DNA from 2 places in the Herbaspirillum camelliae genome. Region 2 is predicted to be linked to the other one. Evidence: predicted binding sites of a transcription regulator. Region 2 holds the regulator's gene; the other holds the start of a gene.
What was found. Region 2 encodes sigma-54, which starts transcription at its own class of promoters, with help from an activator protein. Its sites were predicted from a motif close to TGGCANGNAANCTGCTTT; they were not measured.
Positions count from the first base shown of each region.

Region 1: the regulator sigma-54 is predicted to act here: its motif matches at 2,845-2,862, upstream of BGK68_RS04910 (TorF family putative porin).

Region 1 covers NZ_KV880769.1:1,062,666-1,070,187, forward strand. Annotated here, with positions in the region: gene amt (ammonium transporter) at 97-1,626, opposite strand; gene BGK68_RS04905 (P-II family nitrogen regulator) at 1,643-1,981, opposite strand; gene BGK68_RS04910 (TorF family putative porin) at 1,994-2,782, opposite strand; gene BGK68_RS04915 (accessory factor UbiK family protein) at 3,211-3,456, shown strand; partial or broken gene BGK68_RS04920 (YifB family Mg chelatase-like AAA ATPase) at 3,530-4,660, shown strand; gene BGK68_RS04925 (hypothetical protein) at 5,785-6,522, shown strand; gene BGK68_RS04930 (hypothetical protein) at 6,535-7,522, shown strand, end outside.
Region 2 covers NZ_KV880769.1:112,808-120,329, reverse strand. Annotated here, with positions in the region: gene BGK68_RS00515 (helix-turn-helix domain-containing protein) at 1-259, opposite strand, end outside; gene BGK68_RS00510 (UbiX family flavin prenyltransferase) at 320-922, opposite strand; gene grxD (Grx4 family monothiol glutaredoxin) at 946-1,257, opposite strand; gene hpf (ribosome hibernation-promoting factor, HPF/YfiA family) at 1,571-1,933, opposite strand; gene BGK68_RS00495 (RNA polymerase factor sigma-54) at 2,087-3,577, opposite strand; gene lptB (LPS export ABC transporter ATP-binding protein) at 3,650-4,393, opposite strand; gene lptA (lipopolysaccharide transport periplasmic protein LptA) at 4,395-5,000, opposite strand; gene lptC (LPS export ABC transporter periplasmic protein LptC) at 5,070-5,678, opposite strand; gene BGK68_RS00475 (KdsC family phosphatase) at 5,675-6,229, opposite strand; gene BGK68_RS00470 (KpsF/GutQ family sugar-phosphate isomerase) at 6,229-7,257, opposite strand.

The DNA of each region.
Region 1 (7,522 bases), 950 kb from region 2:
AGGCAATGAAAAAAGGCGCCCGAAGGCGCCTTTGAAAGAGGCCGTTGCCGGCCCCGAAGGAATACTGCAGACTCAGTCGATCAGTACGGCAGAGGCTTAGTGGTAAGCCGATTCGCCGTGGCTGGAGATATCCAGGCCTTCGCGTTCTTCTTCCTCGGTCACACGCAGGCCGACGACGACGTCAACGATCTTGTAGGCGATGAAGGAGACCACACCCGACAGGACCACGGTGGTCAGCACGCCCTGGAACTGGATCCAGACCTGGCCGCCGATGGAGTAGTCAGGCGCAACAGCGTTGGTCACGTAGTCGTAGATGCCGGTGCCGCCCAGGCTGGGGGCTGCGAACACGCCAGTCAGGATGGCGCCCAGGATGCCGCCCACGCCGTGCACGCCGAACACGTCCAGCGCATCGTCGGAACCCAGGATCTTCTTGAGGCCGCTCACGCCCCACAGGCACAGCAGGCCAGCGATCAGGCCCATGACCACGGCGCCGATGACGCCCACGAAACCAGCCGCCGGGGTGATCGCCACCAGACCTGCCACCGCGCCGGAAGCTGCACCCAGCATCGAGGGCTTGCCCTTGCCGATCCATTCGCCGAAGCTCCAGGACAGCACAGCAGCCGCCGTGGCCAGGATGGTGTTGACGAAGGCCAGGGCAGCAGTGCCGTTGGCTTCCAGACCCGAGCCGGCGTTGAAGCCGAACCAGCCGAACCACAGCAGCGAGGCGCCGACCATGGTCAGGGTCAGGCTATGGGGCTTGAAGGCTTCCTTGCCGAAACCGATACGCTTGCCGATCACATAGGAACCGACCAGGCCGGCGATAGCGGCGTTGATGTGCACCACCGTGCCGCCTGCGTAGTCCAGCGCGCCCTTCTGGAACAGCCAGCCCGAGATGGCAGTGGCCTTTTCACCGGCAGCAGCGTCGGTGAAGGCGTCCGGACCCGGCCAGAACCAGACCATGTGGGCCATCGGCAGGTAGGAGAAGGTGAACCACAGGATGGAGAACAGGATCACGGCCGAGAACTTCACGCGTTCGGCGAAGGCGCCAATGATCAGCGCCACGGTGATGGCCGCGAACGCACCCTGGAAGGCCACGAAGACCAGCTCCGGAATGACCACGCCCTTGCTGAAGGTGCCGGTGTTGGAGTCACCCGTCAGACCATGCAGGAACAGGCGATCGAAGCCACCGAAGAAGGCATTGCCCTCGGTGAACGCGATGCTGTAGCCGTAGACGAACCACAGGATGTAGATCAGCGAGAAGATCATGAAGCACTGCATCAGCACCGACAGCATGTTCTTGCTGCGCACCAGGCCGCCGTAGAACAGGCCCAGGCCCGGCAGGGTCATGAGGATGACGAAGGCGGTGCAGACCAGCATCCAGGCGGTATCGCCCTTGTTGGGGACCGGTGCCGGAGCGGCAGCAGCAGCCGGAGCGGCCGGGGCAGCAGCTGCAGGAGCGGCAGCTTCCGCCTTGGGTGCAGCGGGAGCCGCAGCCGGGGCCGCTGCAGCAGCGGCTGCGGCTTCAGGCTTGGGCGCATCCTGCGCCTGGGCCGGAGCAGTAAAACTGACTGCAAACAGCAGCGCGCCAATGGCGAGCGCGCCGGAAAACATTTTCTTCATGCTCATTAGAGTTCCCCTTTTTTTACAGAGCGTCTTTGCCGGTCTCGCCGGTGCGGATACGGATCACGTCCAGCAGGTCCTGGACGAAGATCTTGCCGTCGCCGATCTTGCCGGTGCGGGCAGCGGTCTCGATGGCTTCGAGTGCGCGTTCGACGATGGCGTCGTCCACCGCCGCCTCGATCTTGGTCTTGGGCAGGAAATCGACCACGTATTCCGCGCCGCGGTACAGCTCGGTATGGCCCTTCTGACGACCGAAGCCCTTGACTTCGGTCACGGTGATGCCTTGCACCCCGATCGCGGAGAGGGCTTCACGCACCTCGTCCAGCTTGAACGGTTTGATGATCGCTGTGATCAGTTTCATACGAACCTCTTGTTAGAAAGTTTTGCTGAGGGAGAAAACGAAGCCGTTCTTGCCGACGTTCTTCAGGCCATCCGAAGCCGGAGTGGTGGTCACGCCATCCTTGAGGTCGGTGCCGACATAGGCCAGGCCCAGGGTGATGCCGGCCAGATCGTCGAAGGTCTTGGACACGCCGACCTTCCAGTCGGTGTAGCTGAACTGGTTGGGGTTGCCGCGCACGTTCTGGTGACCCACGTGCAGGCCCAGGATGACGCCGTAGTAGGTCTCGATGTTGGCGCCCAGGTCGAAGTACTGGCTGTACTTGCTGTTGGCCGCGCCAAACAGGTTGGTCAGCGATTGCGAATACTTGAAGTAGCCCGGACCGTAGCCGACCTGGCCGTACAGTTCGAAGGTGTTGGCGTTCTTGGCGCCGCTGTCGGCCAGGGTGTTGCCCGGGTAATAGTAGTACAGGCCGCCGACGTCATAGGTGAAGCCGCCGCCGATGTCGCCGCGCTTGCCGCCATAGATGTCCCATTCGATGTCGCCCTTGGTGTTGACCGGCGGGCTGGCCACGGCGCCAGCATCCTTGATCCACTTGATGTTGGTCAGCCAGGTGCCGGCGTACAGGCCGGTGGGATTGTGGGTGTAGTCAGCACCGACTTGCAGGGCCGGGTCGAAGCGGGTCTGGGTCAGGCCGCGGTAGCGGTAGTCGCTCACGACAGCGGCGTTGAAGCTGAACTCATTATCTGGTTTGGCGTCTTCTGCACGGGCCACGGTAGAAACGAAGGATGCGGCGATGGCTGTTGCAAGAATCAGTTTCTTCATGACTTTCCCTCTGGTTTGTGTTTGAACAATAAAAGTCGTTTTTTTGTGTTTGCTCAAACCCTGTAGCAGGAGCCGTGCCATGTTCTTTCGGCAAGGCAGGCTTGTGTTTTTAGGTGAAACCGGAGATTGGTCACGTTTTTTTTCTAACTTCAGTTCAAAATAGTGCAGACCAAGGGAAAATGCACGTGATTGGTGCGATATTGCTTGTTTTTTGATAACCCTGCTTCCATTCCGGCAATCACATTTTGGTGCGCGGCCAGCAGGGGCGTTCCGGATCACCAAGACGGCGCATTTCCTGAAGGAAAAAACTTCACAGCGCGCACTTGGCGGTAAAAAAGCGGTCTTACCCAGGCAAGGCGGTTTGAGGATGGGCAGGAAACCGCTAAACTTGCATTCCAGCTATAGCTTATCTGCCAAGGAGATCCGACATGGACAAGCCCCCGTTTTTTGAAGACCTGCAATCCAAGATCAACAAGGCAATCGAAAACTCCCCGGCCAAGGACATCGAAAAGAACGTCAAGGCCATGCTCAGCCAGGGCTTTGCCAAGCTCGACCTGGTCACGCGCGAGGAATTCGACATCCAGGCCCAGGTGCTGGCCAAGACCCGCGCCCGCCTGGAAGCCCTGGAGGCCCGTGTGGCCGAGCTGGAAGCCCAGCAAAAACAGACTCCATGATCCTGGCGCACCTACTTTCACTTCGATCACACTCTCTTCTCTATATAGGTAACAGGCAGCCAGGCCCATCGCGATGAGCCTGGCGGTCCTGCGCAGCCGCGCCCTGGCCGGCATGAACGCCCCACCGGTCACGGTGGAGGTGCATCTGGCCAATGGCCTGCCCTCCTTCGCCATCGTCGGCCTGCCCGAGGCCGAGGTGAAGGAAGCCCGTGACCGCGTCCGGGCGGCATTGCAGAACGCCCGCTTTGAATTCCCGGCGCGGCGCATCACCGTCAACCTCGCGCCTGCCGACCTCCCCAAGGAATCCGGCCGCTTCGACCTGGCCATCGCGCTGGGCATCCTGGCGGCTTCCCAGCAAATCCCCGGCGACCGGCTGGACGACTATGAGTATGCCGGCGAGCTATCACTGTCCGGCCAGCTGTTGCCCATCCGCGGCGCCCTGGCGATGACCTGCGCCATGCAGCACGGCGCCAGCGCCGACGAACGGCGGCGCGCCTTCATCCTGCCCGCTGCCAATGCCGACGAGGCCGCGCTGGTGACGCAAGCCGAGATCGTCCCGGCCCGTTCCCTGCTGGAGGTCTGCGCCCACTTCTCCGGCCGCGACGAGAGCACCCGCCTGGCGCGGCACAGGCCGCAGCAGGACGCCATCGCACCGGTGTATCCCGATTTCAGCGAGATCAAGGGGCAATTGCTGGCGCGCCGCGCCATGGAAGTGGCGGCGGCAGGACGGCACAGCATGCTGCTGGTGGGTCCACCCGGAGCGGGCAAGTCGATGCTGGCCACGCGCTTTCCGGGCATCCTGCCGCCGATGACCGAGGCGGAGGCGCTGGAATCGGCGGCGGTGCGCTCCCTCACCGGCGGCTTCGACCCCGCGCGCTGGCGCCAACGCCCCTTCCGCGCGCCCCACCACACCGCCTCGGCGGTCGCACTGGTGGGCGGCGGCAGCCCACCCCGGCCAGGCGAGATCTCGCTGGCCCATCATGGGGTGCTGTTCCTCGATGAAATCGCCGAATACCGGCGCAGCGTGCTGGAGGTGCTGCGCCAGCCCATGGAATCCGGACAGATCACCATCTCGCGGGCAGCCCGCCAGGCCGATTTCCCGGCGCGCTTCCAGCTGCTGGCGGCGATGAATCCCTGCCCCTGCGGCTACCATGGCCAAGCCAGCGGGCAGTGCCGTTGTTCGCCCGAGATGGTGCGACGTTATTGGACATCACCAAAGTTAGCCTCACGAAAAATCAGAGTAAGACTCAAAATTCGAACTTCTCGCTATCCCGCGCCTGCTCTAGGCCGCGTCATTCCCCTTCTTGTGTAGACAAGATGCAACACCCCACTGGCCTAAGTTATCCATAGAGTTATCCACATCGCGCCATTAACTTTCCAGCCCTAAAAGTAGAACGTTAAATGGCTCGAAAATCGCAAATTCGAATTTGTTGTGATTAGGAAACAAAATTACAAGCGCGCCGGAAGTGCCGATAAGACCGTTCGAGAATTTGCGAGTTGCTTGACAAATGCGAGTTTAACGTTATACCAATGGCGTAAATCAGTTACTATTATTATGATATCTACATTCGCTGCTGGCGAAAATCAGCTCGTCCCTATTGCTCGGATTTTGTGCATTCAGACACATTTCCCCAGTAGGCGTCGCCCAACAATAACTCTTGCACTCGATAGGTTCTATGCCTACACTCGATTCACCTTCATGTCATAAGGCCTCATTTAAAATGCGAGTTAACTTCTAATCAGTTCACCTCCTTTGAAATATTGCCGCTCAGCATGTGTGGCTTACTATCCACACCTCGACCCTCCATAATTGCATAATAAACAATTTATATTGCGATTTAGAAACTCCATCGATTGAAGCTGGCGAAAGAAATGCACTCCGATTGCGGAGAATATTTCTTTATAGCAATCTCCACGATTAAAACTCAAAGGAATGAATTGCCCCTTGGAGGGGTGAGCTACGTCCGTCCGTGATTGCATATGCGGCCGCGCGAGGGGGAGCTTCGCGCCTGCGAATGGCGCCAGGTCTAGCCTGCAATGATGCGCCTGGAGGAAAAGGTGCCGGGTCTTAGAGAGCCGGCGTTGAACAACAGAAGAACTGCATAGAAAGGAATGGGAATGGAACACGCCCAGGAAATGAAAAAGCGGCGAATTACATAAGAGTAATTGCCGCTTTTGACTATGAGAAGTTACCTTCGCACAGGCTTGAGAACCTTGAAGGTAGCTTCCCGCCGTCCACTGGTCAAGTACCGGTGGCGTCACTTTGCAAGTTTTCTAAGCGCTGTTTGCGCAGAGAAAGGGAAAGTTATGCGAGTTTCAAATCATCAAATGGGCACCGAAGCATGGGCCCAAGCCGTTTTCGGCTCCAATCCAGCCCGCGAGCTTAAGGGCCCCTCACGCTGGACCCAAGCCCACGGCTACAACTCTCCGCTCCTCGGCCCCTTGCAAGTTCAGGGTCGTAACGAGTTCTGCTCTGCCTTGGCTATCGAGTACCTCATGAATCTGGGGTTCATCAAGCATGCCAAACCGCAGCCATTCCAAACGACGATTGAAGAGTTCGGCCGCCAGATTTGCCCGGACTTCTTGATTCAGGTGCCGAGCCTGACAGAAATCCGCCTTTGCGTCATCGAAACGAAGGCACACCGCTTCATTTCGCCGGCGAAGCAGTGGGAGCTTGATGACCTGCGAGCCAAGTTTGCGGAGAAGAACATCGCCTACATCGTATGGACGGATGCCTCTCCATTGAGCCATCCTGTGCGGCAGCACCTCATGCACATGCGCATGTCCAGCAACGCGCAAGTCTCGACGACCGAAATCCGAGAGTTGCTCGATTGGGTTGACACGAAAGGGCGAGGTGCCACAGTCGGCAAGCTGCCCACTGATTCAACTTTCGACCGAGACACCATCTATGCCGCGGCGTGGCAAGGCCTGGTGCATTTCCCGCTGACGAAGCCCCTCACGCTGGACACCGTCATCGCGCCAACTGAGCAAGACAACATCATCGGCATGTTCTTGGGTGACAACAAGTCAGCTGATGCTTGGTGGTCGATGCTGACTAACTACTAAGCGGAGGCTGACATGAATGCTATTAATCCGTCGCAATTTGCGATGGAAGCAGGCGCTCGTCTGCGCATGGGGAACATTGTCTTCGAAATCACCGAAGTAAAGGGTAGCCGCCTGGCCATCGAACATTGCCTCACTCACGAGCGAAAGTGGATGAATCAGGATGCCTTCTGGGCTGCCTACACCAGGGGGGATTTGGTTCCATATCGCGAGACTGCGTCTATTGCGCCGGAAGACCTGCAGGAGCAAATGCAAGATATCTGGAAAGGTCTGGAGACGACTGGCGGCATGCTGGCCTTTGGCGAGAAAGCGCGCTCCGTTGGCTTGAGATGCATTGCCTATATCCGAGAGATGAATAAGCTCGGCCATACCACTATGCGGCCGACAAACATCAAGGAAATCGACTACGACCGGCTGACTAAGCAGAAGGGAGATGTCCATCCTCCTAAGCTATCGACGCTGTATTCCTGCGAACGGAAAATCGAACGCGCTGGTGGTGACTTGCATGCGGCCTTTCCGCAGTTCTCACGAAGGGGCGGCGGCGGAAAGAGTCGGATTGCAAGGGTAGTGAAGGACGCAATCGACAAAGTCTTGAGAAGACTCGCCGGCAAGAACACGAAAGTTCGATTCACAGAGGTGCAGAAAGATGTTCAGCACGAATTGAACGAGACACTTGGCCGCGAGAAGGCGCTGGCGCTGCAACCATCGTTGACGACAGTGACTCGGGAGACGAAACGTTGTCTGGGTGAGTTTGAGCTCTGCAGGCGAAATAAGAGTCTCGAGGTGGCAAAGCAAAAATTCCGGGATTGGTATCCGCGAGACCGAGCAACGTTCACCGGCCAAGTTGTTGAATGTGACGACAAGGACACTGGAGTGTTTGCCGTTGACTCGAGGACGGGGTTGCCTTATGGACGGATTTGGGTTACCTCAGCGGTTGAGCAATTATCAAATGTTCCGACTGGGCTGAAGCTTGGCGCAAGTGCGCGAAATACCGAGTCAGCTA
Region 2 (7,522 bases):
TCAGGAACTGCAGAACCTGCACCGGTGAGACCTGCTTCAGCGGAAAATGCTTGTCATCGTATTCGGCGATGAGGCTACCGAGGGTGTCGACCAAGTCCGCAAGGGGATGGCCTTCATTGCTGGCGCCGGCATCGAGCAACTGGTTCAGCGTGACGACGGCGCGGTCATAGTCATCATCGGTACGGATCGGTCGCAGCGGAATGAGGGACGACAATGCCGCAAAGTGCGAGGTGATGTCGTCCATCACATGCTTTTCCATCAAGGCTTCCATTTGTCCATGGTTGAGGAGATGCAGCAATGGCCTCAGGCCCAGAGCGTTTCAGTCCGCTCCACCTTTCATGCCCTGCCACTCCGGCGTAAGCTGCATGGAGATCCCGAACATGTCCAGCACGCGTCCCAGCGTATGGTCCACCATCTCTTCCATGGAAGCCGGGCGCTGGTAGAAGCCGGGCAGGGGCGGGAAGATCACGCCGCCCATCTCGGTGACGGCGGTCATGTTGCGCAGGTGGGCCAGGTTGAAGGGGGTCTCGCGCACCATCAGGACCAGGCGGCGGCGTTCCTTGAGCACCACATCGGCCGCGCGGGTGATGAGGTTGTCGGACAGGCCATGCGCCACGGCCGCCAGGGTCTTCATCGAACAGGGCGCCACCACCATGCCGGTGGAAGCGAAGGAACCGCTGGCGATGCAGGCACCCACATCACGCACGTTGTGCACCACATCGGCCAGCGCTTCCACATCCCTGCGCCGCATGTCCAGCTCCTGGTGGAGATTGAGCACGCCGGCTTCGGAGACCATCAGATGCGTTTCGATCTGGCCATGCTTGCGCAGGTGTTCCAGCAAGCGCACGCCATAGATGGCGCCGGTCGCGCCGGTGATGGCGACGATCAGGCGCTGGCGCGGCTGGCTGGAAGAAACGCTCACGGGAGCTTCAGGCGCGAAAAAGATCAGCCCTTGATCAGGGTCTGCAGTTCGCCCGAGGCGTACATCTCGCTCATGATGTCGGAGCCGCCGACGAATTCACCCTTGATGTACAGCTGGGGAATGGTGGGCCAGTTCGAGTACTCCTTGATGCCCTGGCGCACGTCCGGGCTTTCCAGCACGTTCACGGTGACGATGTTCTCGGCGCCGCTGGCCTTGAGCAGCTGGATGGCCTTGCCCGAAAAGCCGCATTGCGGGAATTGCGCAGTGCCCTTCATGAACAGCACGACAGGGTTTTGGGTCACGGTTTCTTTGATCCAGGATTGGACGTCGCTCATGGCTATGCCTTTAAAAATGGGATTGCCGACATTATAGGGAAAAGCCGTCGCGCGCGTTGGAGTCGGACGGGCGACTTGTCTTGCGTTTGCGGAAATATTGTTTTCGGGAAATGCTTTATATCAAATCATTTTCCTGATCCGAAGGGCTGTGGAAAAGATAAGGCCGCCATCTGCTTCTTCAAGCCGGTCCCATGGATGAGGGAAATTATTTATATCCTATGCGGATTTTCTGCCGGGAAATGACCGCCGGTGCGAAGAAATGAAAAAGGGCGCTTGCGCGCCCTTTGCTCATGAAAGGTTGAAGATCAGGGCATCATGCCGCGCCGGCGACCGCGTCGTCCGGGGCTTCTTCAGGCAGGCGCTTGGCCATGGAGTGATGTTCCTGCAACTTGTCCTTGTGCTTGATGACCTGGCGATCGAGCTTGTCGATCAGCGCATCGATGGCTGCATAGAGGTCGTGCGCAATGCTTTCCGCATGTAGATCCTTCCCCTTGATGTGGACGTTGATTTCCGCTTTTTGGCGCTTTTCCTTTTCTGTGAGTTTATCTACGCTCAGGATCACGCTGACGTCGATCACGTTGTCGAAATGGCGCTTGATACGGGCCAGCTTGCTTTGCACGTATTCCCGGATGGCGGGGGTCAGTTCGAGGTGGTGTCCACTGATGGTCAGATTCATACAAGACTCCTATCGTGAAGTCACTGGAGGTTCGTGCAATTCATCCTTGCTGCAGCTGTACCACGGGCACGGTCTTCGTGTCCGATGGCATGGGCATCAGCGGGATGCTTGCCGGAACACAGCAACGGTACTACAGAAAAACTGAGGAAAAACTCAGAGGGACTTGCGGAGATTGACTGGCGGAATCTTCAACACTTCGCGGTATTTGGCGACTGTGCGTCGCGCGACCACCATGCCTTGTTCTGCCAGCATATCCGCAATCTTGCTATCGGATAATGGGGTCTGCGGGTTTTCGGCTCCTATCAACTGTTTGATCAGCGCCCGTATCGCGGTGGAGGAAGCTTCGCCTCCGGTTTCAGTCGCGACGTGGCTACCGAAGAAGTACTTCAACTCAAACATGCCATGCGGTGTGAGCATGTATTTCTGAGTTGTCACGCGAGAGATAGTGCTCTCGTGTAGACCCAGTGTATCAGCAATTTCACGTAGCACAAGGGGGCGCATGGCGACTGCCCCATGTGAAAAGAAGTTTCTTTGACGTTCCACAATAGCCTGCGCGACGCGCAAAATTGTATCGAAACGTTGCCGCATGTTCTTGATGAGCCACTTGGCTTCCTGCAACTGCGAAGACAGCGATCCCTCGCCCTTGGCCTGCTTGAGCGCGCTGGCATACATGGCGTTGACGCGCAGCTTGGGCATGACTTCATGGTTGAGCATGACCTGCCAGCCATTCTTTGTCTGTTTGACAATCACGTCCGGCACGACATAGTCCGAGGCATCGCGGGCGAATTCCGCGCCGGGGTGCGGACGGCACTGGCGGATCACGGCCTGCGCTTCACGCAGGTCTTCGTCGTCGCAATCGAGCGCCTTCTTGATCTTGTTGAAGTCGCGTTGCGCAAACAGCGGCAGGTAATCTTCCACGATCTTCAGCGCCAGCCGGCGCGTGACGAAGGGCACCTTGGGCAGGCGGCGGATCTGCAGGGCCAGGCATTCGCCGGCGCTGCGCGCCCCTACGCCTGCCGGATCCAGGCTTTGCAGCAGCTTCAGTGAAATGGAGAGCTCTTCCAGGTCCACGCCCAGCTCTTCGGGCAGGCGCGCGAGGATGTCTTCCAGCGGCTCTTCCAGATAGCCGCTGTCGTCCAGCGCATCGGTGAGCAGTTCCAGTAGGGCGCGGTCGCGTTGCGTGCGCGCGGTGACGCGGATCTGCTCCAGCAGATGTTCGCGCAGCGTGATCTCGTGGGCTTCCAGTTGGGGACGGGCGTCTTCGTCATCGGGCGACTTGCCGCTGCGGGCCACATCGTCGAAGCTCCAGTCGGAGTCGCCGCTCACGCCCTCGGGGGCGGTGTCCTGGTACTCGAAACTGGATTCGCCATCGGCCGCTGCGGGCGCGGCTTCGCTGCTGGCTTCACTGCCGGTGGTCTCGCTCACGCCGCTTGAGGGCGCGGAAGAGACGGCGCCATCGGCCAGCAGGCGCACCGAATTGTCGAGCGCATCGTCCAGGCGTTCCAGCAGGGGATTGTCGCTCAGTATCTGCTCCAGCTCCTGGTGCAATTCCAGCGTCGACAGTTGCAGCAGTCTGATCGACTGCTGCAATTGCGGCGTCAATGCGAGATGCTGCGAGGTACGTAACTGGAGCGACTGTTTCATCTTTCTTTCTGGAAGCGGCGTGGCCCGCTGGTTGCAATGCCGGTGTGCTGGTCGGTTGCGCCTGTGCCTGGGTTACATGCGGAAGTGCTCGCCCAGATAAACGCGGCGCACTGATTCGTTGGCGATGATCTCTTCCGGGTTGCCGCTGGCCAGCACGGTGCCCTGGTTGATGATGTAGGCGCGATCGCAGATGCCCAGGGTCTCGCGCACATTGTGGTCGGTGATGAGTACGCCGATGCCGCGTTCCTTGAGGAAGCGCACGATGCGCTGGATCTCGATCACGGCAATCGGGTCGATACCGGCAAAGGGTTCATCCAGCAGCACGAAGCGCGGATCGGTGGCCAGTGCGCGGGCGATCTCGACGCGCCGGCGTTCACCGCCCGACAACGACAGGGCCTGGCTCTCGCGCAGCTTCTCGATCTGCAATTCGTGCAGCAGGTTGTTCAGGCGCCCTTCGATCTCGTCGCGGGAGAGCGGCTTGCCGTCTTCCTGGCGCAGTTCCAGCACGGCGCGGATATTGTCCTCCACGGTCAGCTTGCGAAATACCGAGGCTTCCTGCGGCAGGTAGGACAAGCCCAGCGTGGCGCGCTTGTGGATGGCCAGGCGCGAGATGGGTTCTCCGTCCAGATCGATTTCGCCACCATCGGAAGGCACCAGGCCGACGATCATGTAGAACGAGGTCGTCTTGCCAGCGCCGTTGGGACCGAGCAGGCCGACCACTTCGCCGCTGCGCACCTCCATGGAAACGTCGCGCACCACCTGGCGCGCGCCATAGCTTTTCTTCAGGCCGCGCACGACCAGCGAGCTTGCTGCCATCTTACTGATCCTTTCCGGGCTGGGTGGGCTGCGGGGTGGCAGGCTGAGCGGGCTGGCCCGGCTGCGCCGGCGGCGCATTGCGCGGCTGGATCACGGCGGTGATGCGGCCCGCGCCCGGCTTGCTCTGGCCGCTGGCGGTGTTGTTGACCGAATAGAATTCGGCGCGACTGTCGTAGGAGATGAATTCGCCATTGACTTCGTCGGTGATGCGCTTGCCATCCATGCGCTGGATATGGGCGCGCTGGAACAGCTTGGAGACTTCGGTCTGCTCCGAGTATTCGATGCGTTCGGCCTGGCCTTCGATCCACAGGTCGGGGCCGCCGTCACGCTTCTGGCGGAAGGTCGCCAGCGATCCGGGGGCGGCGTAGAGCACGGCGTTTTCATAACCGTACTGGTCGGTGGTGAGCACCACGCGGCCGGCCTTGATGATGAGGGTGCCGCGGGTCATGACGACGTTGCCGGTGAAGGTCTTCACCTGGCGCACGTCATCGTAGACCATCTGGTCGGCTTCGATGTTGGTGGGCTTGGTGGTGTCGGCCTTCTCGGCGCGCGCCACGCCACTGAGGGCAGCCAGCATCAGCAGCGGAAGTAGGAATGAGCGTTTCATAAAATCCTGTCTGGTCGGGTCTTGGCGTTATTGTTCTGACGGAATATCGGGGGGCGCGAATCGGTGTTATCAGCGTTTCTTCGGGGTCGGTTCGTAGTAGCCGCGCACATTGCCGAACAGCTGCACCACCTGGGTCGCATTGTTGGCCACCATGCCGACCCCGTTGAGGCGGGTCGTGCCCATGGTCATGGCCACCGGCTTGTCGGTCTTGACGATCTCGTCGTCCGGCAACAGCAGCAGGTAGTCCGAGACCACCCGCATCTGTTCGCGCCCCTTGTAGGGCGCGCGGATGGCGTTGGCGTTGCCGTACATATGGATCTGGGTCTGCTCATCGGTGACGCGCGCGGTATCGGAATAGAGCTCCATGGGTGGCTTGCCCTGATCCAGATTGTGGACCACCGGCTTGGTGATCTCGAAGGAATCGTCGGTCGGGTAGTGCACCATCTTCACGCCCGACATGTCGTAGCGCGGCAGGCCGTTCGGCCCCATTTTCACGTAGCTGAAGTTTTCCAGGTAATAGTCGGGCTTGCCGCGCGGACGTTGCGCGGCCTGCTGGTCGCCCGCCGCGCGCATGGATTGCAACACCCACACGCTGCCCAGGGCAGCGCCGATGAGCAGCACCAGGATCACGCCGATGCGGATGCGGTCGGCCGCACGTTCGCCGCTGCGCCCGCTCATGCCAGGTACGGCGCCAGCGCCGCCTCGTAATTGCCCTGCGCGGCCAGCACCAGGTCGCAGATCTCGCGCACGGCGCCATTGCCGCCGCTGGCCTGAGTCACGTAGTGACTGCGCAGCTTGACCTCGCGGTGGCCATTGGCCACGCAAGCCTTGAAGCCCACCCGCGTGAGCACCGGCAGGTCGATCACGTCGTCGCCGAGATAGCCGCATACACTGGCGTCGAGGCCGGTGTGCTGCAATAGCTGTTCGAAGGCCTGGCGCTTGTCATGCACGCCCTGGAATACATGGGCGATACCCAGATCGCGCGCGCGCCGCAGCACATAGGGCGACTGGCGCGCGGTGATGATGGCTGCGGCCGTGCCGAACTGCTGCATCATCTTGATGCCATGGCCATCGAGCGCGTTGAAGCGCTTGAAGGCCTCGCCTTCTTCGCCATAGAACAGACCGCCGTCAGTGAGCACGCCATCGACGTCGAAGATCATCAGGTGGATACCGGCGGCCTTCTCGAGGGCGGCTGCCGGCAGGGTGCTGGCGAAGGAGGGCGCGGTCATCAGATCACCTTGGCGCGGGTCAGGTCATGGATATGCAGGGCGCCGGTCAGCACGCCCTGGGCATCGGTGACCAGCAACTGGTTGATGCGGAATTCTTCCATCAGCTGCACTGCGTCCACGGCCAACTGGTCCTGGTTCACGGTGCGTGGATTGGCGTGCATGATCTCGGCAATGCGGAACTGGCTGAAGTCCTGGCCGCGTTCGAGCAGGCGGCGCAGGTCACCATCGGTGAACACGCCGATGGGGCGGAAGTCCGCATCCACCACGGCGGTCATGGCCATGCCCTTGCGCGTGATCTCCATGAGCGCCTGCGACAGCGAGACGTCCGGGCTGACCGCCGGAATGGCGTCGCCGCTGCGCATGACGTCGCGCACATGGGTGAGCAGGCGGCGACCCAGCGCGCCACCCGGGTGGGAGCGGGCAAAATCTTCTTCCAGGAAGCCGCGCGCATCCAACAGCGAGACCGCCAGCGCATCGCCCATGGCCAGCGTGGCCGTGGTGCTGGCGGTGGGAGCCAGGTTGAGGGTACAGGCTTCCTTGTCCACGCCCACGTTCAGATGCACGTTGGCTATGCGCGCCAGGCTGGAATGGTCGTTGCCGGTCATGGCGATGATCACCGCGCCCATGCGCTTGACGATGGGCATGATGGCCATGAGTTCGCCCGTTTCCCCGGAATTGGAGATGGCGATGAACACATCATTGGGCGTGACCATGCCCAGGTCGCCATGGGCAGCCTCGGCCGGATGCATGAACAGCGAGGGCGTGCCGGTCGAGGCCAGGGTGGCGGCGATCTTGCGGGCGATATGGCCGGATTTGCCGATGCCCGAGACAACGGCGCGGCCATTGCACTGCAGCAACAGGTGAACGGCCTGGGCCAGCGGTTCGCTGGCGTCGTCGCCAAGGCGGTTCTTCAGGGCCAGGATGGCATCGGCTTCGATCTGCAGGGTCTGGCGCGCCAGTTCGATGGCGCGGCGGGCGGCCTCGGCCGAAAAAGATGCAGGCGTGGTTTTGTCATCGGTTACACTCATAACCGAAGTATAAACGAATTAGCAAAGCAAAAAACTTGCCAGACAACTGGCCAGATGTAAGGAAATGCTGACATGCGAGTCCGTGGCACCCCGCCGCATCGCAGCGCAGCAGCGCGCCACCGGGGATTGCCGGCCATTGGAAGCGGTGGATGACGACCGTGCCGAGGCCGTCCGGAAGGCGTTGCGAAAATGACGGCTACCCAATGGTTGCATGAAGCAATATGCTTCCGACCTGGACTGGCGATGAAGTAAAGCGCTTCATCCC